2 linked regions of the Parasedimentitalea psychrophila genome follow. The protein of the gene in region 2 interacts with the protein of the main gene of each other region in a pairwise test. Links are inferred from orthologs where the notes say so. Each region holds a gene or a part of one and is shown on either strand. Other genes may lie near its edges.

The links.
Region 1: the proteins of leuS (region 2) and ligA interact in binary tests that used the Escherichia coli proteins (3 or more experiments, as listed by UniProt). The link is inferred for Parasedimentitalea psychrophila from one-to-one orthologs.

The regions. Positions count from the first base shown.
Region 1 is NZ_CP127247.1:3,956,082-3,959,417, reverse strand. Bases 307-3,322 are described here. They hold ligA (NAD-dependent DNA ligase LigA), read right to left. Parts: upstream 2,936-3,322; coding sequence 677-2,935; downstream 307-676. Other genes in these bases: ctrA (response regulator transcription factor CtrA), read right to left, coding at 3,071-3,322; recG (ATP-dependent DNA helicase RecG), read right to left, coding at 307-680. In the rest of the region: more of recG, read right to left, coding at 1-306; more of ctrA, read right to left, coding at 3,323-3,336. UniProt on the Escherichia coli protein: DNA ligase that catalyzes the formation of phosphodiester linkages between 5'-phosphoryl and 3'-hydroxyl groups in double-stranded DNA using NAD as a coenzyme and as the energy source for the reaction.
Region 2 is NZ_CP127247.1:1,808,216-1,811,688, forward strand. What follows is about bases 83-3,235. They hold leuS (leucine--tRNA ligase), read right to left. Parts: upstream 2,849-3,235; coding sequence 317-2,848; downstream 83-316. Other genes in these bases: lptE (LPS assembly lipoprotein LptE), read right to left, coding at 83-330; QPJ95_RS08740 (DUF3576 domain-containing protein), read right to left, coding at 2,935-3,235. Outside these bases: more of lptE, read right to left, coding at 1-82; more of QPJ95_RS08740, read right to left, coding at 3,236-3,417.

The sequences.
Region 1 (3,336 bases), 2.1 Mb from region 2 along the record:
TCGTCATATGCCAATCTGGCACGTGACGGAGACCTGGCATCCAAGTCGTCCAGCCCGTTTGGCTGATGTGCGTTGACAACGGAGCGGTGCCACTGCTGCCAGTTTTCTTTCGCCATCTGCGCCGGATCAATCCACTCTTCCAGTTCCGGCAGCCGCGCCAATGCACTGCGAACGGATTTGCAGATCGTTTTCTGGGTGAGGCCCTGAGTCAGGCTGTAGACGGGCTCAAACTCTGGGATCTCAGCTGCCTCATCCAACGGCACCATATGATCTGGATGCACCATTTGCGCCAATCCGTCGAACAATTCTACCTTACCGGAGACAACGCGACGGGCCCCTTCCGGCACCTGAGACTCCAGGTATCTGCTGCGACCGTGAAAAAACACCAGTTGAAAATCGATCTCAGCATCGGTGACTAGAATGCGATAGGCGCCGCCGCGATTACGCGCGGCACGATGTTCACCAATGGTCACTTCAACGGTCACCACGGCAGGTAAATCGACACCTTTTACTGTTGCCCGGGTCCGCCTATCAACAACGGAATATGGCAGTAAAAACAACAGGTCCCGCGGCGTTTCAATGGCCATTTGAGCGAAGTTCTGCGCTGTCTTTGGGCCAACGCCCTGCAGCGCTTCGACTTCAGAGAACAGGGGGAACAGGATTTCCGGGCGACCGCTCATGCCTGGTCTATCAGAGCAAGCCAACTGTCCTCATCAAGGATTTTGACGCCAAGGTCGGAGGCTTTCTTAGCTTTGGACCCCGCCCCTGGGCCGGCCACCAATATGTCGGTCTTCTTGGAAACGGATCCGGACACCTTGGCCCCAAGAGCCTCAGCCCGTGATTTGGCCTCGGCGCGGCTCATTTTTTCCAATGTGCCGGTGAACACCACAGTTTTCCCGGCGACCGGGCTTTCATTGGGGGGGGCTTCCGGTGGAACAATCTCAAGTTCGGCGGCCAACCTCATGATTGCAGCGCGTTCTGCAACGTTTGCAAAGGCGTCTGTCAATGAAAGGGCGACAGAGGCGCCGATGCCATCAATGCCTGTAAGACCCTGCCACGCGGCTGCAGACCCAGGCTGAATTTCACAAGCCGCGATCACCGAATCCCGTGTTTCCTTGATTTTTGCACGTCGGTTTGAGGATTTAGCTGCAATACGTTCTGCGTCTTCGGCCTCATCCGCCATTCGCCATGCCAGGGCTGCTGAACGCGCGGTATCAACACCCTCTACCAATTTAACCCAGCTCATGAAATGCAGTGCCAAATCCTTGGCTGCGGTTTCGCCCACATGGCGAATACCCAATGAAAACAACATCCGGCCAAAGGCTATCCGGCGCTTGTCTTCAATGGCCGCAAACAGCTTCGCAGCACTTTGGTCGCCCCAGCCACTTCGATTTTTCAGTTTGGTAAATTTGGCCGCATCCCGCCTTGCCAATGTGAAGATATCGGCCGGCTCCTGAATTTGCAGATCATCGTTCTCATAGAAGGACTCTATCTGCCTTGCGCCGAGCCCATCAATATCAAAGGCCTTGCGCGCCACAAAATGTCTCAGCTTTTCCTTGGCTTGAGCGGGGCAAATCAGTCCGCCCGTGCAATAACGCGCGGCGTCTCCCTCTTCGCGTACAGCCGGACTATGGCAATCAGGGCAAAGGGCAGGAAAGGTATAAGCCTTTGAATCGTCGGGCCGTTTACCCAGGTCTACATCGGCCACCTTGGGGATCACGTCGCCGGCGCGATACACCTGCACAAAATCCCCAACTCGGATGTCCTTGCCGCCGCGGATGTCTTCGCCTTTGGAATCACGCCCGGCGATGTAATCTTCATTGTGCAACGTGGCATTGGAAACCACCACGCCGCCAACTGTCACCGGCACCAATCGGGCAACCGGACTGAGGGCGCCAGTGCGACCCACTTGAATGTCGATGGCCGCGATCCGGGTCCAGGCCAGTTCGGCCGGAAATTTATGGGCGATCGCCCAGCGGGGCGTTGTCGACCGAAAACCAAGCCGCCCCTGCAGGCCAAGGTCATTCACTTTATACACCACACCGTCGATATCGTATCCTAAGGATGCCCGCTGTGCTTCGATTTTATGATAATGTTCGATCATCCCAACTGGGGACAGACACAACTTAGTTAAAGCGTTGGTTTTAAACCCAAAATCAGTCAGTCGCTTGATGGCGTCCATTTGAGTTTTTGCAAGGGGCGCAGAGAGTTCGCCCCAGCTGTAGGCAAAGAACCGCAAAGGTCTGGAGCGGGTAATTTCGGCGTCCAATTGGCGTAAGGATCCCGCCGCCGCATTGCGGGGATTGGCAAAGGCTTTGCCGCCGCGTTCTTGCTGGCGGATATTCAATGCCGCAAAGTCCTGGTGGCTCATATAGACCTCGCCACGCACCTCCAGCACGTCTGGCGCATTGGCAATCTGTTGCGGGATATCTGAAATAGTCAGGGCATTTGCCGTGACATTTTCACCGGTAGAGCCATCACCCCGCGTCGCCGCCTGCAGCAGTTTCCCGTTTTCATATCGCAGAGACAGCGACAACCCGTCGATTTTTGGCTCTGCGCTATAGGACAGCTGTTGCTCCGCTGCCAGGCTGAGGTATTTGCGAACACTAGCGTCAAAAGCCTCAACATCCTCATCGTCAAATGCATTGCCCAAAGACAGCATTGGCAGCACATGAGAGATTTTTCCGAATCCAGAGGCGACCGGTGCGCCGACCTGATCGACTTGGGTGGCAATCTGGGAAAGCTGTGGAAACCATTTCAGCAGGTCGAGGTAACGCCGCTTTACCGAATCATAGTCCGCATCCGACAATGTCGGAGAATCTTTTTGGTGATAATCAAGGTCAGCCAGCCGTAGTTTCTCTTGCAGATGCAGCAATTCAATGCGGGCATCGCTTTCAGAAAGAGATGTGGTTTTTGTCTTGTTGGTCTGGCTCATGTGCGCCCCCTGTCACCTGCTGTCACGGTGATAGGATGTGAGGCGCGCCGGGTCCAGATGTTCAAACCAACTCGAACAGAATTCCTTGCCGGGCAATACAGCAGCGGCGCCCTGAGGCACCGCTACCGGATAGGCTCAGGCGCCAACAGCCAAGCGTGGGCTGCTCGGCATTTGTTCCACCTGCGGATCCCGCAGAACATATCCGCGACCCCAGACCGTTTCGATGTAGTTTTCACCCTCTGTCGCAGTGCTGAGCTTCTTGCGCAGCTTGCAGATGAATACGTCGATGATCTTCAACTCCGGCTCATCCATGCCGCCATACAGATGGTTCAGGAACATTTCCTTGGTCAGCGTCGTCCCCTTACGCAGGCTCAGCAGCTCCAACATCTGGTATTCTTTGC
Region 2 (3,473 bases):
GGTCAGCGTATAGCTGGCCTTGCCAAGAAGGGAATAGCGGGTGGTCTGGCTGTCATCGGTGATCGCCTGGCCATCGTCACGGGTGCTAAGCGTCAGGTCCAGTTGATAGGCCCCTGCATCTGTACGTCCCAGACGATGTTCCAAATTCTGCACCAACAGGTAAGAATCGACTTCGCTGGTTGAGGGAACGTCCTCGGGCGCCTGCACTGACACCTGACCATATAGTGCATCACCACTGCCGCCGGGGGCGTGGACCGGGGTAAAGCCACAGGCCGCCAGCGCCAGAGGCGCCAGCATTACCAGCAGGGTTCTGCGATCAAACAACGACATTGACGATACGACCTGGCACCACAATCACCTTTTTCGGCGCCTTTCCATCCAGCGCCTTTTGCACAGCATCCGTTGCCAGCGCCAGTTTTTCAACCTCAGCCTTGTCCATGTCCTTGGGCACGCTGATTTCCGCCCGCCGCTTGCCGTTCACCTGGATCGGCAGGGTGACGGTTTCGTCAATCAGCATCGCCGGGTCCGCCACCGGCCAAGGCGCGATGGTGACAAGGCCCTCGCCGCCCAGCATCTGCCAGATTTGTTCAGACAGGTGTGGTGTCATCGGAGACATCAGCTGTGCCAGCGTTTTCACCGCCTGTTTCTTGGCGTCGGACCCGGCCTTGGATTTTGCCAGCGTCGCGGTGAAACCGTACAGTTTGGCAATGGCAGCGTTAAAGCCAAAGCTCTCGACGCCTTTGGTGACTTCCTCAATCGCCTTGTGCATTTCGCGCAGCAGAGCGTCGTCGTTGCCATTGGCAGCAACATCCGCACCGGCAATCTCATTGGCGATCCGGTAAACGCGCGCCAGATGCTTATAAGTCGCCTCGGCCCCCGCAGCGGTCCATTCCACGTCCCGCTCGGGTGGGCTGTCGGACAGCATGAACCAGCGGGCAGTATCAGCGCCAAAGGCCGAGATGATCGAGGCCGGATCGACCACGTTCTTCTTGGACTTCGACATCTTGGCCGAGGGAATGATCTCAACTTCACTGCCGTCGGCCAGTTTGCCGCCGGTTACATCCTCGGGCAGGTGATAGACCGGACGGTCGTTTTCGCCACGGGTCTGGTAAATTTCATGCGTGACCATGCCTTGGGTGAACAGCGCGTCAAACGGCTCAATCGCCTTGTCCGGCAAATGTCCGGTGATCTGCATCGCGCGGGCAAAGAATCGCGAATACAGCAGGTGCAGAATCGCGTGCTCGATGCCGCCGATATACTGATCGACGTTCATCCAGTACTCGGCCTCGGCCATATCAGTCGGGGTTTCCGCATCTGGCGCGGTGAAGCGGGCGAAATACCAGGACGAATCAACGAATGTGTCCATGGTGTCGGTTTCGCGCTTGGCGGGCTCACCACAGGATGGGCAAGCGCAGTCACGCCATGTCGGGTGCCAGTTCAGCGGGTTGCCGGGCTTGTCGAAACTGACATCCTCGGGCAGCTCGATCGGCAGGTTTTCTTTCTTTTCCGGCACCACGCCGCAGGCATCGCAATGCACCACGGGAATCGGGCAACCCCAGAACCGCTGCCGCGACAGGCCCCAGTCGCGCAGACGGAACTTGGTGACGCCGGTGCCCCAGCCAGCTTTTTCGGCAAAATCGACGGTGGTATTGACCGCGTCCTCGCCAGTGGCCTCGGTCAGCCCGGCAAAGTGATCGACCCAGCGGACCTTTTCAGACTTGGCGGGCACAAAGGCGGTATTTGCCACCGGAGTGTCATTGTCCATCGCATAGAAGGTGTCCACCACCGGCAGGTCATACTTGCGGCAGAAATCGAGGTCGCGCTGGTCATGCGCCGGGCAGGCGAAAATCGCGCCGGTGCCGTATTCCATCAGAATAAAGTTAGCGATCCAGACCGGCAGCTCGGCGCCGCTCAGCGGGTGCTTGACCCGGATGCCGGTGTCATAGCCCAGCTTGGGCGCAGTTTCGATGGCCTCTTCGGTGGTGCCGCCCTTGCGACATTCGGCAAGGAATTCAGCCAGTTCGGGTCTGTCCGACTCAAGCTGTTTGGCAATCGGGTGATCCGGCGAGATGCCGACAAAAGACGCACCATTCAGGGTGTCGGGACGGGTGGTGTAAACCTCAATCGAATCGCCGCCGTCGGTGCGCTCAAACGAGAACTGCAGCCCGCGCGACTTGCCGATCCAGTTCTCCTGCATCAGCCGCACCTTGGCGGGCCAGTTGTCCAAACCGTCCAGCGCGCTCAGCAATTCGTCCGAGAAATCAGAGATCTTGAAGAACCATTGGGTCAGCTCGCGCCGCTCAACCAAGGCCCCCGAGCGCCAGCCCCGGCCGCCTTCGACCTGTTCGTTGGCCAGCACCGTCATATCAACCGGATCCCAGTTCACCACGGCGTTCTTGCGGTAGACCAATCCTGCCTTCAGGAAATCGAGGAACAGCGCCTGCTGCTGGCCGTAATACTCCGGGTCACAGGTGGCAAATTCGCGGGACCAGTCGATCGACAGCCCCAGCGGTTTCATCTGGCCACGCATGTCGGCGATGTTGTTATAGGTCCACTCTTTCGGGTGGCCGCCAATGGCGATGGCGGCATTTTCCGCAGGCAGGCCAAAGGCATCCCAGCCCATGGGGTGCAGCACATTATGGCCGGTCGCGATCTTATAGCGCGCCACCACGTCGCCCATGGTGTAATTGCGCACATGGCCCATGTGGATGCGGCCCGACGGATAGGGGAACATCTCCAGCACATAGTACTTTGGCTTGTCTGCGGTGCGCTTGGCCTGAAAGATTCCAGCCTTTTCCCAGGCCGCTTGCCAGTTTGCTTCGATTTCGGAGGCTTCGTAACGCGACATCTTGCGGTCCTTTAAATAAAAACGCCGGGTCAAGACCCGGCGCTGTCATACTGAGATTATCGGCGATGATCCAGAGGTCAGCTGGATCAGAGCTTTTTGTCGGCAATCCGCAACTGCCGGGCCCGGGAGAATATGGCGTCTTCCACGGCGCGGGTTGTGGCGGCGCTGACGGTGCCACCCTTGGAGTGCAGCGACAGGTTCAGGGACCGCGCATCCAGCGCCGGATCCTTGATATGCACCGTGGCGCGGTAAGAGCGACCGCCACCGGGAGGGGTGCCATAGCCGGTGATGATCAACCCGGTAAAGGGATCAACAGACTGCACTGGCAGGAAATTCAGCACATCCAGCGACGCCGACCACAGGTAACGGTTTACCTGCACGGTCTGCTCAGCGTTGGATCCGCCAAAGGCATCCCAGATCGTTTCTCCCGGATCATCAAAGGTGATGGCATCTTGGAAGTCACGCTCCGGTCGTACCGGCGGCGAATTGTTGGTGGCGGATCTGTTTGTTGCGCCATCCTTGCCACCAAAGGCACCGCAGCCCGCGACCAAGACGACGAGAGATATCATTCCGAGTTTCGTTAGCCACTGCATATAGGGTCAAATTCCGTATCAAACTTCGGTTG